DNA from 3 places in the Aeromonas sp. TS_SC_11 genome. Region 2 is predicted to be linked to each of the others. Evidence: riboswitches for the same ligand, from Rfam matches in the RefSeq annotation. Region 2 holds a riboswitch; each other region holds the start of a gene.
What was found. A riboswitch is a leader RNA that binds a small molecule or an ion and turns the genes downstream of it on or off. The one in region 2 is predicted to bind cyclic di-GMP.

Region 1 (5,329 bases), 310 kb from region 2:
CTGGGATCCTTGGCCCGTGGTCAGCAGGAGGCCGGGTTGGCGCTCGGACTCTCGACCTGGCAGCTCTATCGCCACGTGCTGTTGCCCCAGGCGTTGCAGCGGCTGACGCCGCCGACCATCAACATCTACACCCGCATCATCAAGACCAGCTCGCTGGCTGTGCTGATCGGGGTGGTGGAGGTGATCAAGGTGGGCCAGCAGATCATAGAGCGCACCTATGCCTCCGTGCTGATCTACGGCTTGCTGTTTCTGTTCTTCTTTCTGGTCTGCTATCCGCTCTCGCTGGCCTCGCGCCGACTGGAGCAAAAATGGGGTAATGCGGTATGACACCTCTGCTTGAACTTGAGCTCGTCAGCAAACAATTCGGCCAAAACCGGGTACTGGACGGGGTCAGCCTCGCGGTGAACCCCGGGGAAGTGATCGTCATCCTGGGGCCGAGCGGCTGCGGCAAGAGCACACTGCTGCGCACCCTCAACGGGCTCGAGCCGATTCAGGGGGGCGAGATCCGCTTCGACGGCGTGCTGCTGGATGGTGCCACCGACTGGCAGCGGGTGCGCCAGCGTATCGGCATGGTGTTCCAGAGCTATCACCTCTTCCCCAATCTGACGGTGCTGGAGAACGTGCTGCTAGGCCCCCTTCAGGTGCAAAAACGGGAGCGGCAGGAGGCCCTGCTGCAGGCGGAGCAGCTGTTGACCCGCATCGGTCTGTGGGAGAAGCGCCACGCCTATCCGCGCGAGCTCTCCGGCGGCCAGCAGCAACGCATCGCCATAGTGCGGGCCCTGTGCATGAACCCCCAGGTGATGCTGTTTGACGAGGTGACCGCCGCTCTCGATCCCGAAATGGTGCAGGAGGTGCTGGAAGTGTTGCGGGATCTGGCCGGCAGCGGCATGACACTGCTTATCGTGACCCACGAGATGGCGTTCGCCCGGGCGGTGGCGGATCGCATCGTCTTCATGGATGGCGGCCATATTCTGGAGCAGGCCGCGCCCCATCAATTTTTCGATAACCCGAGGAGCCAGCGTGCGCACCAGTTCCTCGCCAAGTTTTCTTATACAGATGTCATCAAACGAAAGGAGTCAGCATGAAAAAAATCACCTCGGTTCTGTTCAGTGCCCTGATCGGCCTGGGCCTTGCCAGCGGCGCAGCCCAGGCAGCGGACGGTTCCCTCGACAAGATCAAGGCGCGGGACAAGCTCATCGTCGGCGTCTTCACCGACAAGCCCCCCTTCGGCTACGTGGATGAGAAGGGGAACTACGTGGGCTTCGATACCGATCTCGGTCGCCGCTTCGCCAAGGATCTGCTGGGAGACGAGAACAAGGTCGAGTTCGTGGCGGTGGAGCCCGCCAGCCGCATCCCCTTCCTGCAGAGCGACAAGGTGGATCTGATCCTCGCCAACATGACGGTGACGCCGGAGCGGCGCGAGGTGGTGGATTTCACCAACCCGAACCTGCGAGTGGCGGTACAGGTGCTGGTGCCGGAAGGGAGCCCGGCCAAGGGATTAGGCGATCTGGCGGACAAGACCCTGATTGTCACTACTGGCACCACAGCCGACATCTGGCTGACCCGCAATCATCCAGATTGGAAGGTGCTCAAGTTCGAGAAGAATACCGAATCCCTGCAGGCGCTGGCTCAGGGCCGTGGTGATGCCTACGCCCAGGACAATCTGGTGCTGTTCAGCTGGGCCAAGGAGAATCCGGGCTACCGGGTGCTGCCCGAGAAGCTGGGGGCGGAAGACCCCATAGCGCCAGCGGTGAAGAAGGGCAATATCGAGCTGCGTGACTGGGTCAATGACCGCCTCGCCAAGCTGGGTGAAGAAAAGTACCTGCTCAAGCTCTACGACCAGTATGTGCGCGACAAGTTGAGTGCCGATACCGACCCCAACGACGTGATAGTGGAAGGGGGAAAGTGGCAGGGGTAATCCTGTTGAAAGAGTGAAAAGTGTGCTGAGAAAAGTGAAGTGTGTGAAGCGTGAAGTCCTGGTTCCGTTGGTCCGCAAACCGCAAGGTTTGACCTTTCAGGCGTCCCCGTTCGGGGGACGCTTTTTTTATTTGCCGCGCTTGTACGTATCCGTTAAGCGCAATCCTGGCATCCTGCCAGTTGGTGTCGATACCCGGCTTATCCGGGCGGGCGCTGGCCGACGTCAGGTCGGCAAGCCCGCCATCGACTACCCGATACGAGCCTTGCCAGAGTACGTAAAACGGGGAGCTATTGGCTCCCCGTTTTGTTTATGGCGTTATCACTCTGTGCCGGATCAGTTCAGAGCAATCCAGGCATCCTGCCAGTTGGTGCCGATACCCGGCTTATTCGGGCTGGCGCTGGCAGAATCAAGGTCCGCTCTCGACTTTCAGAACTGGCTCAGTTCAACGCAATCCAGGCGTCCTGCCAGTTGGTGCCGATACCCGGCTTATTCGGGCTGGCGCTGGCAGACATTCAGGTCCGCTCTCGATTTTCAGAACTGGCTCAGTTCAGCGCAATCCAGGCGTCCTGCCAGTTGGTGCCGATACCCGGTTCATACTGGGTGGCGCTGGCCGACCACTGGCTGCACCAGCCTCGGTAGGGGAAGGGCTTGCACTGATAGACCTTGCCGTTCTTGGGTTGCAACACCTTGGTGCCGTCCGTGTAGGAGGTCAGTCCCTGCGGGAAGGTGAACTGGTAGTCACCGCCACCTGCCGAGTCCTTGAGCATCAGGTCCAGGGTCTGCTGCAGGGCTTCGCCCCCCGCCTTCGGCTTGGCCTCGATCACCAGTTGGTGGTGACCCGCGCTGAGCCCGGTGAGCGGCATGGTGAAGCTCTGGCTGCTGTCCTTGATGTCGGCGGCAGACTGGCCCTTGGCCACACCACCATGGTCATACAAGGTATTGGTGACAGTCAGGTCCCCCTGGGCAGTGATGGTGAAGTCGAGGGTCACCTTGCCGTCGTCGAGCAGGTATTCGCTCTCCAGACCGCTCACGCTGATGTCGTTGCCCACCGGCGGTTGCAGCTGTTCGAGCTGGATCTCGACCCGTTCCAGTGCGCTGCCTGCCTTGAGGTAGACGGGGTTCTGGCCGTAGACGGGGTTGAACTGATTGTCGGCGTTCTGCTGACCGGCGCGGATCTGGCTCTGCTCCGCATTGATCTTGCTGGCCAGGGCATGTGCCCAGTTGTTCTTCTGGCCTTGTTCCGTGGTGGTGATGGTCAACTCGGTCTGCAGATCGGGGCGCACGCCATTGGCGTCGAACACCAGAGCTCTGGCCTTGTCACCGGCCGCCAGATCGGTGGAGGGATAAATGGTGCCCCCCTGGCTCCAGCTCAAGGGGGGCTGGGTGCCGCCCTTGAAGTTGGCATCGATCAGGTTGTAGAAGCTGTTGCTGGTATCGCCCACTTCCCACACCCCCAGGATCAGCTGATAACCGGTGCGTTCCGGCAGGTTGCAGTTGTGGGTGACCTGCTTGGGCGGCTGTACCATGTTGCCATCCACCACGCAGAAAGGGGTGAGATCGAAGGCGGCACGGGTCAGCGGCTGGTTCGGGTTCCAGTCCTGTTTGGTGAGGTAGTAACGCCAGTTGCGGGTGACATGGTTGGCGGTGAAGGTCCAGCTGATGGCGAATGGCCCGGCCTATACTTCACGCCTGGTCCAGCGATCGCTGGTCTGGGCGTTCAGCTCACTCCAGCGGGAGCTGCCCGCCGAGGCAATCTGACCATCCTGAGGGCCTGATTGCGGGAAGCCGGAGGGGCCTTCCACGCTCTGGGGTTCCCATTGCACAGCGCCACACTGGCTGTTGCCACCTTTGTTGCACAGGTAGTTACGGCTCTCGGGCTGGCTGATGTAGCCGTGGGCGAGTACGCCACCACTGGCCAGCAGCGCCAGCGCTGCCGCGACGTGATTGAGTTGGATTTTTGCTGCCATACATTCCTCTGTTCGATAGATGTGGGCAGTCAAGTTGGCAGGGGAGTTCCCCGATACACACCTGAGTGTGGCAACCCCGCTATCCTGGACGACATGTCTTTAGACCGGAGGCTTTGCGTCCTGGCCTTTCAACCAGTTTGCCAAATGACTACATAAAGGGTCATGGTGTCGCACCTTGCGACACTACCATCATGACTAATTTTGATTAGTTAATTAAGTGTAAATGTTTACAGCTTGACTCATCGGAGTAGAGCTAAAACTTAATGTTATGTTTTTAATGGTGTATTTAATCGACAAGCTAGGCTGAATGTCGCCCATCATGTCGATAACATGCAAAAATTCGACATTTTTCATCAATGAAAAAATCCTCTGCCAGCGGGCTGGCAGAGGATGAATTGCGACAGTGCAAGACGGATCAGTGGCGAGCGCGGGGGCGTTCGGCCTGATGTGATTGCTGATGCAGCGGGGCCAGCCGCTGTGCCAGGGTCTGATCGATGGCAGTGCCCAGTTTGAACACCGACAGCCGCTCATCCAGACTGCGGGAGAGGTCTGCCAGCAGCTCGCTCTCTTTCGCCAGATAGGTGGCGGATTGTGACATCTCCTGGGCCGAATCATTGATGCCACTGACGTTGCGGTTCATATCCTCGGCCACCACGCTCTGCTGTTCCGCCGCTGTGGCTATCTGGATCGCCATGTCGCTCACATGCTGGATGTGGTTGACGATGAGGGAGAGATCCTGCCCTGCCTTTTCGGACTGGCTGACGCTGCTCTCCGCCAGCTTGCGGCTGGCATCCATGGCACTGGCGGCGGTCACTGCCCGCTGCTGCAATTGGGCTATGGTGCTCTGTATCTCCTCGGTGGACTGGCGGGTGCGGCTCGCCAGCTGGCGTACCTCGTCAGCGACCACGGCAAAGCCGCGTCCCTGCTCCCCGGCCCTGGCTGCTTCAATGGCGGCGTTGAGGGCCAGCAGGTTGGTCTGCTCGGAGATGGCGCTGATGACGGCGGTCACCTCGCTTATCTGCATCACTCCCTCCTTGAGCTGATTGACCTGCTGGGTGGCCTGTTCCACCTCTGTGGCCAGCGCCTGTATGCCATTGACACTGGCATGCACGTCACGGTTGCCCAGCCCGGCCTCGCTGGTGGCTTCCTGGGTATCCCGGGCGGTATTTTCGGCGTGACCCGCCACGTCGGCAATGGTGGCGCTCATCTCATTCATGGCGGTGGCGAGCTGGGAGAGTTGATCCCGCTGGCTGTTGACCGCCTGATTGGTCTCCTCCGCCGAGGAGGCGATCCGCAGGGCGGCATCTGCCACGTTGCGGGCCCCCTGGCTGGCCTCGATCAGGGCGTGGCGAATGGCGTCGAGCCCCTGGTTGGTGCAGGCGGCGACGACCCCCATTTCATCCTTGCCGTGTACCGGTATGCTGATCACCAGATCCCCGGCCGC
Region 2 (5,329 bases):
GCGACTTCAACTTCAGCGCCCGGCGCCAGGGTCTGCCAGCTCGGCAGGTTCATGGCGACCTTGTGGAAGTCCTTCTCGTTGGCAATGCCCTCCGAGTTGTCGTTGCCACCGCTCTCCACCACTTTCAGCCCCATGCCACTCTGATCCGTGATGGTGTCAGAGGTGGACGTCGGCATCAGAAACTCGATGCGAGCGCCGCCCGGAATAGTCTGGGTCGACTTGTTGACCAGCTTGAGTTTCGGGTTGATCGGGTAGTTGGAGTCACCTTCCTTGAAGCCGGAGAGGCTGACCTGGATGTCGAGCTGGGCACTCGGCGCGGCCAGATCATTCTGCTTGTTGTTGTACGGAGTTGCCTTGGCAAACTTCTCGTAGGCAAGCGTAGTCAGAGTGCTGCCCATGCCGTACTCGTTCTTGGCCGGATCGAAGGCGTAGTCGCCCGCCATCTCCCAGAACATGACGCCACCCAACCCGCGCTTGATGATGTAGTCCAGCTTGTGACCCATGGACTCTTCATCTTCGGTGGAGAGGAACACCTTCTTCTCCTCGTTCCAGAGCCAGGGCGCCTGCGCCTTGTCATCGTAGTAACGGACGTACTTGCCCTGCATCACGTGGGCCGGGTTGTTGGGATCCAGACCCCAGGCAGTGCCGTAACTTGGCAACGTTGTGATGCCCAGGCTGGCCGCGTTCTCTAGGTTCTTGGCATGCCACATGGGCACGGCGCCACCGCCGATCTCTTTGCCGTTCTTGTCCAGATCATGCCAGATGTTGTCGATGCCGACCGCACCATTGCCGCACGGAATCGTACTGCCACCGGTGCCCGGCTGACACTCGTTCTGGCTCGGCAGGGCCGCCTTGCCACCCAGACCGTGACTGCCACCGCTCACCCCCTGCCAGCCGCGGGTGTAATAGGGCACACCCACGTTGATCTTGCCGGCCGCCAGCGCACCGCGGAAGTAGTGGGCCGACCAGGCGGCGTTGAGGTAACCGATACCGCCAAACTGGGCCTGATTATATACGCCCCAGTGGGAGAGTTCGGGATCGGCATTGTTGTCGAACAGGGCCGCGTTGTGACCGACAAAGTGGTTCCAGGCACCGTGGAAGTCATAGGTCATCAGATTGACGTAATCCAGATACTGGGTGACCTGGAAGTTCTCCATGCCGCGCAGCAGGTAGGCTGACGCCGGTGAGGCAATGGTCAGCATGTACTTGCGTCCATCCTCGGTACCGGCATTGTCGAGCCGCGCCCGCAGTGTCTTCATCAGCACCTCGTAGTTGGCAAAGAGCTTGGCACGGCACTGGTTGGAGAGCGGGAAGTCGTTGGGGTTGCCTGCATCCTTCATGGAGGTGGGGTACTCGTAGTCCACATCCACCCCATCGAAACCGTACTGGCGGATGAAACTCACCGCCGAATCGGCAAAGGCGTTGATGCCGGCGGTATTGACCGAGCAGTCGCCCTTGGTGGTGGCGGTGTAGAAGCCGCGGGTATCGGCCCAGCCCCCTACCGAGATAAGGGTCTTCACGTCCGGATACTGCTTCTTGTACTTGGAGATCAGGTTGAAGTGGCCCTGATAGGCGAATTCGGGATCCATCTCGGCGCCCGGCACACCATCCCAAGTCAGCTTGGTGGCTGCATCATCCACCTTGATCTGGTGACTCTGCTCGTCCACAGCCGCGAAGGCGTAGTTGATATGGGTGAGCTTGTCCCAAGGGATGTCGTTCACCAGGTAGGCGGGCAGGCCATTCTTGCCAGTGCGCCAGGAGGTGAAGTAACCGATCACCCGGCGGGCGTGGTCATCCCCCATGCACTCGTAACCGTCCGGGCGATAGATCTGGCGAATGTCACAAGAGAGGTTGCCACCGGTGGGCGGCAGCGCCGCCTCTTCCACCTGCACATCGACCTGGGCAGACTCGCCCACCAGATTTTCCTTGTCGGTCGCCACCAGCTTGAGGGCGGCAGCCCCCTTGCTCTGGGGCGTCCAGCTCACCTGCCAGGGGGCGCTGACGTCTTCACCGACTTTCTTGCCATCCACATAGAGCTCGACCCTGGCCACGTCATTGTTGGCATCGGTGACATTGCCACTGACCGCCACGCTACGCCCCAGAGTTACCTTGGCGCCATTGGCCGGGCTGCTGATGCTCACCCCGGGCGCCTCTGGCGCGACTACGGCATTGACGCTGAAGCTGGCATCCGCCTCGCTCAGCACTGTGCCATTCTTGTCCAGCCCACGAGATTTGAGTTGATGGGGGCCGACACCGGTAGCGACCCAGCTGGCCGACCAGGGGGCCCCGCTGCTCACCGCCACCGGCTGACCATCGATCAGATACTCGACCTTGACCAGGGCGCTGCTGTTGCCGCTCAGGGTGACCGCCAGGGCCACGGGTACACCTTCGTTGAAAACGCTACCAAGAGCGGGCGAACTGATTGCCAGCCCAAGGCCCGGAGTCGTGCCGCCGTCGTTGAACAGCTTCCAGGCATCAGCCCAGACAGCACCCACACCGGGGGCATAGTGATAGGGGGATGCCCCGCACCAGCCGGAGTAGGGAAATTCTTTGCATTCGTAGAGAGCGCCTGCGTTGCTGACCACATCGCCAGCCTTGTAAGCGGTGCCGGCCTGATAGGCGGGATAAGCGGCTTGTGCCCAAGCGGGCATGGCAGCCAGGGCCACCAGCATGGCAAGCCTGCTGGGCCTTAAGGTCTGTTGCATATTGTTATCTTCCTTGTTTTGTCTTGGCATTGGTCACCAGGGCAAAGAACAAGCGCAACCGGCGTGATGGGAGCAGACAACTGGCAATGGACGTGCCACAAACACCACCTTCACCCTGGGAAGCCCCGCTATCTGGATCGACTGATCTGGAGACCGGAGGCATTGCGTCCCGGCATTTCGACCGGTTTGCCCTTTACCTGGGTTCCGTGAGGAACAAGCCGAGTATAGGAATCAACCAGCAGAGTCTCAATCTTCATTCTCGAAGAAAAATATGTGGATGCAAGCCAGATCACACTTTCCCGAGAACAGTGAATTAATGATTTTGTCATTAATTTCATAACGTTAGTCAGGTCAAAAAAACCAGCACTGCCCTCATTTGCATCCCGGTAATGTGCGTTGGCTCACTGGTATGACGTGCCAGAAATGTGACAATGCGCGCCCTTGGTCAAGCTGCCAAGGCTATGGAAACACTGGCAAAAAATAAAAAAGGAACCGTTATGAAAGGAACACGTACCCTGCTGTCACTGGCCGTGGGGCTTGCGCTCGCGTCCCCGTCCGTCCATGCCGCCAGCTTCAGCTGCCCGGCTGACAGTGCCCTCACTCCCATCCCCGTCATTCAGGGCATTGGTGGCAAGAGTCCCCTCATCCCCGATGGCAAGTTCGAGAGTGCCCAGAGCGTCACGGTCAAGGCGGTGGTCACGGCACTTGGTGAGAGTCTCAACAAGGGTTTCTACCTGCAGGATCTGCAAGGGGATGACAATCCCCAGACGTCGGATGGCATCTTCGTCTACCTCAACGACAAAAACTTCGCCAGCAAGTACCCGGACATCAAGCCGGGTGCCGAAGTCTGTCTGGAGGCCAAGGTCGAGGAGTACTACAACCACACCCAGCTCAAGCCGGTCGTTGACAGCAGCGCCCCGCGTCTGCAGGTTCTCGCTCAGGGCTCTGTGCCTGCCGCCGTGCCGCTGCGGGTACTGGAAAACGAGACCCTGGCCCGGGCACTGGAGCGTCACGAAGGGATGCGGGTACGCCTCGATGCTGACAGCGCGCTCAAGGTAAGCCGCAACTTCAGCTATGACTACGCCGCCCGGCGCAACAATCTGGTGCTCTCCCACCAGGCACCGCTGATGAAGCCGACCCAGTTGCACGATGCCGACAGCAAGGAAGCCAAGGCGCTGGCCAGGGCCAACGCCCGCAACCGGGTATTCCTCGAGTCTGACTTCAAGGCCGCCGATGGCAAACTGCCCTGGCTGCCGGGCTGGGATCCGGAGCAGGGTTATCTGCGCATCGGCGATGCCCCGGTCAATCTGGATGCGCTGGTGGGCTACAGCTACAACGAATACCGGTTGATAGTGCCGCAGGATCAGGTGATCACCGCCGGCGATCTGCTGCGCACCGGCGATAACGATCGCCAGAGCGCACCGGCCCGTGCCGATGGCACCGACTTGCGTATCGGCAGCTTCAACGTGCTCAACTACTTCACCAGCCACTCCAGCGTGGGGGGGGCCCTCAATGTGCTGTGCAAGGATCAGGCGGATGCGGACAGCGCCAAGGGCTGCAACCGCGGCGCCAAAAACCTGGAGGACTTCCAGAAACAGCGCGCCAAGATAGTCAACGCCATCACTGAGATGGATGCCGATCTGCTCGGCCTGATGGAGATGGAGAACAACGGCTTTGACAGCCACTCCGCCATCAGTGATCTGGTGCAAAGCCTCAACGCCCAACAGAAGGAAGCCGACAAACAGTACGCCTTCGTGGCCCTGCCCAAGGCGCGGCTTGGCGACGAGCGCTTCTTCGGCGGCGACGCCATCATGGTGGCCATGATCTACCGGCCCGCCAAGCTGACGCCGCAGGGGGATGCCAGCGTCATCACGCTGCCGGTACAGAAATACCAGGATGCGAAAGGAGTCGAGAAACAGGCCTCCCAGCGTGACTCCCTGGTGCAGAGCTTCACCGTCGAGGGCAGCAAGGAGCCGCTGACCCTGGTGGTCAACCACCTCAAATCCAAGGGATCCGGCTGCCTGGAGAACCTGGACGGCAAGGAGCCGGCCGATCTGCAGGGCAAGTGTACCGAGTTCCGGGTCAGTGCTGCCAAGGTGCTGGGCGAAGCGGTGAACACGCTGCCGGGTATGGTCATGTTGGTGGGTGACCTCAACTCCTACGCCAGGGAAGATGCGATCCGGGTGCTGACCGACTATGTGCCGACCGAAGGTCAGCGCAAAATAGTCTCCGCCTCCCGGACCTTCCTCGGCGAGCAAGTCTATGAACAGACGGGCAGCGAAGTGAGCAAGAGCTATGGCCTGATCGACATGAATGTCAGGTTCAACAAGGAGAAGGCTATCTCCTACAGCTACGAGGCCGAACTCGGCACCCTGGACTATGCCCTCGCCAACCCGGCACTGGCCAGCAAGGTAATCGCGGTCGCAGACTGGCACATCAATTCGTTCGAGAGCAACCTGTTCGAGTACGGACGTGATTTCAGCGGTGACATGATCAAGTCCGACAATCCGTTCAGCGCCTCCGACCATGATCCCATCATCGTCGACCTCAAGCTGAAGGAAGAGAGCAACGGCGGTGGTGGTGCCATGAGCGCCCTGTTGCTGGCCCTGCTGCCCCTGGCCTGG
Region 3 (5,329 bases), 2.0 Mb from region 2:
CTTCCGGATCGCGGGAGGAGGAACCGTCCAGCACCAGCTCTGCCGGGCCCGTCACGGCAAGATCATTGCCAGCGTTGGCAACGGGCGGCTTGTTGGTGGGCGGCGTTGTGCCTTCCCCGTTGCCCAGCCCCTCGTGCATGGCGTTGAGAATGTCGCCGTTGTCGGCGTCGATTTCCCAGGCAAAGAGGCCGCCGAGCTGGTTGGCCAGCACATACTGTCCCTTGGCTTTGACCGAACGGTCGTCATCGAAGGTGATGAGCTCACCGGTGGATGCCTTGAACACATAGGGTGCCTCGGCAACTTCGTCATAGCTGTACTGCCAGTCACCGGCCATCTTGCCCTTGGCGATGCCACGGTAGTCGATGACCCCCTTCTCCCAGATACCTTCCGCTTCGGTGCCCGCTATGGGGCCGGTGGCGGTGCCGGTGAAGGGATTGTTGCCCTGATAACCACTGACGCCGGTCCAGCCACGGCCATACATGGCCGCGCCGACCACTACTTTGCCCGGTTCGACGCCCTGACCCAGCAGTGCCTTCACCCCCTTGTCCGTGGTGTAGCGGGTATCGGGATCCCAGCTAGCGTCATACAAGGCGGTCTGGTGACCCAGCTCGGTGTTGGTCCAGGCGCCGTTGAAGTCGTAGCTCATCAGGAAGATGTGATTCATGTATTGCTGGGCGGCGCGATAATCCACCTTGGCAATCTTGTCATCGCCGGCGCTGATGGCGGAAGTGAGCTCGTAGGTGCGGCCCGTCTCTGCGCTCAGCTCGTCGAGCATGGCGCGCAGCTCCTTCATCAAGAGCACATAGGTCTCGCCATCGGAGGCATTGCCAAGATCCGGGTTGGCTCCCTGGCCACCCGGGAACTCCCAGTCGATGTCCACCCCGTCGAAGAATTTCCAGGTCTGCAGGTACTCTTTCACCGAGGCGACGAAGGTGTCGCGCTTGGTCTTGTCACCAAAGAAGAAGAAGGGGTCGGAGAGGGTCCAGCCACCGATGGAGGGGAGAATCTTCAGGTCCGGATAGGCCTTCTTGAGCGCCATCAGGTTGCCGAAGTTGCCCTTGTACGGCTCGTCATAGGCGGTGAGATTGCCCTGCCCCATCTGGATGGCAGCCCAGGGATCGTGGATGGAGACCTTGAAGTCCTCCCGCCCGGCGCAGGAGCGTTGCAGCGCCTCGAAACTGCCGGAGATGGACTTGAGACTGTCGTTGATGCCATTGCCGCCACAGATGGGGGTAAAGCCGTAAAGAATGTGAGTCAGGTTCTGGGCCGGGACCTTGTCCACGGTGAACTTGCGGCCATAGACACCCCACTCCACATAGTAGGCCCCCACCACCTTGCCGGATTTGTTGGCGTAAGGTTTGTTGTTCTCCTGCAGCGGTGCCTTGAGCGGCACCAGATGGCTGCCATCGGTGTCGGCCACCAGAATTTCTTTCTTGTCGGAGAGAGTGCAACCATCGGCATTGCACAGGGCCACCTGCATCTGGTAGCGGCCCCCCTTGGTCACCTTGAAGTTGGCGGTGCCGGCGGCGGAGGCCGCGCCGGACCAAACCTCCTGGCCATCGAGCAGTACCTTGGCGGTCTGGCCGACATCACCGGACCAGAGGTTCCAGCTCACGCTGACCGGCGCACCATCGGCATGTACCTTGACCAGTTTGTTGTAGGAGGTGGCGGCTTGATCGACTTCGACGATGGCGAACTTGGTTTCGCCCCAGCCGATGGTGGGTTTGCCGGGGGCGGCAGCGAAGGCAGAGGAGGCACACAGACCCCCGACCAACAACGCCAGTACTGAGGGTTTTGGACTTAACATAGTTGAATATCCTTATTTCGTTCTTGGAATTAACAACGAAAAAGGCAACGCCAACCAGACAGGTAACGCAGACAACATCGCGCCATGGCTTGGCCCATGGACGAAACAACCTGTGGTGGCCCCGCTATCTTAGGTACTGCTGACCCTTAGACCGGAAGCTTTGCGTCCCGGACTTTCGTCCGGTTTGCCTTTTGCACAACTTGATTTGCGACAAAAAATAATCGCCGGTTGAATATAAGGAGTTAAACGAGGAAGGGCAAACCCCTGGCAGGTTATTAATAAGCCACTTTTTATCGGAAAATAGCCCCAAACGAGAAGAAAAGACGCTTTGTTGTGTAAGAAAGCGCCGATCTTGACGTCTCGGGGCTGAGATTAAAAATCAGACGAATTACTTGTTTCGTGATCATCATCAAGTTTGGCAGGCCGTAATATGCTGTTCATCAGCGCACGCAACTTGAGCGGTTTGACCGGTTTGCTGATGTAGCCGTAGCCGTGTTCACGGATCTGCGCCTGCAACTCGCTCTTGCGATCCGCACTGATGATGATGCCGCCAATGTCGTTGCCATGGGCGAGGCGCAGCATGTGCAGGGCCTGCAACCCTGTCTTGCCGTCATCCAGGTGGTAATCGGAGAGCACCAGCTGCGGCAGGAAGCCGCCGGCGATGAGATCCTCCGCCTGAGCCTGGCTTTGGGCACACACCACCTCGCAGCCCCAACGCCCCAGCAGGGAGTGCATGGCGATGAGAATGTCGCTCTCGTTGTCGATGCAGAGTACCCGGATCCCCTCCAGCTGGCTGTCCCGCAGGGCGGGCGCCGCCACCTGCGTCGTTGCGACAGGACGGGTCGCCAGATTGAGGGTGATGGCAAACACGGATCCCGCCCCCGGCCAGCTGCGCAGGGTCAGGTTGTGCCCCAGCACCAGGGCAATGCCGCGGGCGATCGCGAGCCCCAGCCCCAACCCCTGCTCCTTGGCGGTGCGGGAGTGATCGAGGCGGGAGAACTCGTCGAAGATGGCCTCCTGCTTGTCGGCCGGGATGCCGGGGCCGTTATCCCACACCTCGATGCGCACCTTGTCCCCCAGCCGGCGGCAACCGAGCAGCACACGGCCACCCGGGTTGTAGCGAAACGCATTGGTGAGGAAGTTTTGCAGCACCCGCCGCAGCAGGCGCACGTCGCTGTACACGGCCAGCTTGCTCTCCACCACCGAGAACTGTATGCCCCCCGCCTGGGCCAGCACCCCGAACTCCGCCTTGAGGTTGTCGAACACGTCGTGCAGGGCGAAATCGAGCTTTTTAGCCTTGAACTTGCCCGCCTCGAGCCGCGAGATGTCGAGCAGATCCGTGATGAGATCCTCGGTCGCCCCCAGCGCATCGTCGATGTGACGGGCGATGCGGGCCGTCTCATCCCGGGGCGGCAGCATCTCCAACAGGGAAGAGGTGAACAGCTTGGCCGCATTGAGGGGCTGGGTCAGATCGTGGCTCACCGCCGCCAGGAAGCGGCTCTTGGAGTGGTTGGCCCGCTCCACCTGCTGGTTCACCAGCAGCAGCTGGCGGTTCAGCTCAGACAGCTCGTGGGTACGCTCGGCCACCCGCGCCTCCAGGTGTTCGTTGGCTTCCCGCAGCACCCGCTCGGCGTCGCGAAACGGGGTGATGTCGGTAAAGGTCATGACGAAACCGCCGGCCGGCATGGGGTTGCCCTGCATCTCGATCACCCGGCCATCGGGTCGCTCCCGCGCCGAGATGTGGGGGCTGCCGCGCAGCATGAAGGCGACCCGCCGCGCCACATGGGCCTCGATATCTCCCGGGCCGCACAGCCCCTGCTCGGCGTTGTAACGGATGATCTCCTCGATGGATCGCCCCATCTGGATGAGGCCGGGCGGGTAGTGGAACAGCTCTATGTAGCGCCGGTTCCAGGCCACCAGCTTGAGCTCTCTGTCCACCACGGAAATCCCCTGCCCCATGTGCTCTATGGCCCCCTGCAGCAGGCCGCGGTTGAAGCGAAACACGTCGGAGGCCTCGTCCACTATGGTGGCGATCTCTTCGAGCTGCATGTTGCGCCCTTGCAAGGCCGAGGCCAGCACCAGCCGGGCAGACGAGGTGCCAAACACCCCGGCCAGCAGCCGCTCCGTATGGGCGATAAGCTCCGCAGAGGCTTGCATCTGGGGCGCCAGGGTGCCGCCCCGCTCGCCGGCGAAACGACCGAAGGCCCGCTTGACCCGGCTCGAGCCGACGAAGCGGGCTGCCAGCATCTCCAGCTCCTTGACCGAGACCCGCGCCTGATAGAGGGCCGCCGTATCGCGGCTCGGCTTGCCGACAAAGTTGGCCGCCTGCAGCCGCTCGCTCACCGCCGCCCGCGACAGCAGGGAGCCCGCCACATAGCCGAGCAGGTTGAGCAAGAGGCTCAGGAAGATGCACCAGGCTCCCAGGCTCAGATCGCGAAATGCGGGCCAGTCGGGTGGCGCCAGCAGGGATTCCAGCGGCGAGCCGGCCAGCAGGCCACTCTCAGCCAGCAGGGTGACAAACCAGAGGCTGACCCCGAGTGCGAGGCCAAGATAGACCCCCTTGCGGTTGCCGTGCCGCCAGTAGAGGCCGAGCAACAGGGCGGGGGCAAACTGGGCCACGGCACCGAACGACAGATAGCCGATGCGCGACAGGCTGGTGAGATCCCCAAGCCAGAGGTAGAGCCCCCAGGCCGCCAGCAGGATCAGCAGGATGGCGCCCCGGCGCACCTGCAGCAGCAGCCGCACCAGCCGCTCGTCGCGCCCCTGCTGCCAGAAGCGGCGCAGCAGCACAGGCAGCACCAGATCGTTGCTGACCATGATGGCCAGGGCAATGGTACAGACGATCACCATGCCGGTGGCCGCCGAGGTGCCGCCGAGAAACGCCAGCATCGCCATGCCGTCGAAACCGAGCGACATGGGCAGGCTGATCACATAGGTATCCGAGGCCATGCCGGCACCCACCCACTGCTTGCCCGCCAGCGCCAGCGGCCAGATGAAGAGCCCCATCACGAACAGGTAGAGCGGGAACAGCCAGCGCGCCCAGTGCAGATCCTGGCCCTGATTGTTCTCCACCACGGTCACGTGGAACTGGCGCGGCAGGCAGATGACGGCGCACATGGCGACCAGGGTGTAGATGGCGAGCTCCAGCAGACCGCCCGGCGTCACCGCCACCACGGCATCGAGAAAGTCGCTGGCCACCAGGGTGCGGGCCTGGCTCGGCTTGCTCAGGATCAGCCAGAGCGCGAAGCCCCCAACAGTCACGAAGGCGAGCAGCTTGACCACGGATTCGAAGGCAATGGCCACCACCATGCCTCTGTGGTGCTCGGTGGCATCCAGATTGCGGGTGCCGAACAGTATGCTGAACAGCGCCAACAGCAGGGCCACACCGAGGGCCAGTCCGGCGGTATTGCCGGTGGGGCCGGCAGACACAGAGTTGGCCATCAGCAGATCCAGCCCGGTCACTATGGCTTTCAGTTGCAAGACCAGATACGGGAGTATGCCCATGATGGCGATCAGCGCTAT

Region 1: it holds a riboswitch for cyclic di-GMP, as region 2 does, so the genes downstream of both, gbpA (N-acetylglucosamine-binding protein GbpA) here and AC1P02_RS00460 (glycosyl hydrolase family 18 protein) in region 2, are expected to answer to the same signal.
Region 3: it holds a riboswitch for cyclic di-GMP, as region 2 does, so the genes downstream of both, AC1P02_RS09860 (glycosyl hydrolase family 18 protein) here and AC1P02_RS00460 (glycosyl hydrolase family 18 protein) in region 2, are expected to answer to the same signal.

Annotation. Positions count from the first base shown of each region.
Region 1 covers NZ_CM170470.1:407,714-413,042, reverse strand. The annotation lists gene AC1P02_RS01855 (amino acid ABC transporter permease) at 1-327, shown strand, start outside; gene AC1P02_RS01850 (amino acid ABC transporter ATP-binding protein) at 324-1,085, shown strand; gene AC1P02_RS01845 (transporter substrate-binding domain-containing protein) at 1,082-1,918, shown strand; partial or broken gene gbpA (N-acetylglucosamine-binding protein GbpA) at 2,461-3,885, opposite strand; cyclic di-GMP riboswitch class I at 3,952-4,037, opposite strand; gene AC1P02_RS01835 (methyl-accepting chemotaxis protein) at 4,301-5,329, opposite strand, start outside.
Region 2 covers NZ_CM170470.1:99,576-104,904, forward strand. The annotation lists gene AC1P02_RS00460 (glycosyl hydrolase family 18 protein) at 1-2,705, opposite strand, end outside; cyclic di-GMP riboswitch class I at 2,821-2,906, opposite strand; gene AC1P02_RS00465 (ExeM/NucH family extracellular endonuclease) at 3,203-5,329, shown strand, end outside.
Region 3 covers NZ_CM170470.1:2,077,788-2,083,116, reverse strand. The annotation lists gene AC1P02_RS09860 (glycosyl hydrolase family 18 protein) at 1-1,807, opposite strand, end outside; cyclic di-GMP riboswitch class I at 1,919-2,006, opposite strand; gene AC1P02_RS09855 (hybrid sensor histidine kinase/response regulator) at 2,180-5,329, opposite strand, start outside.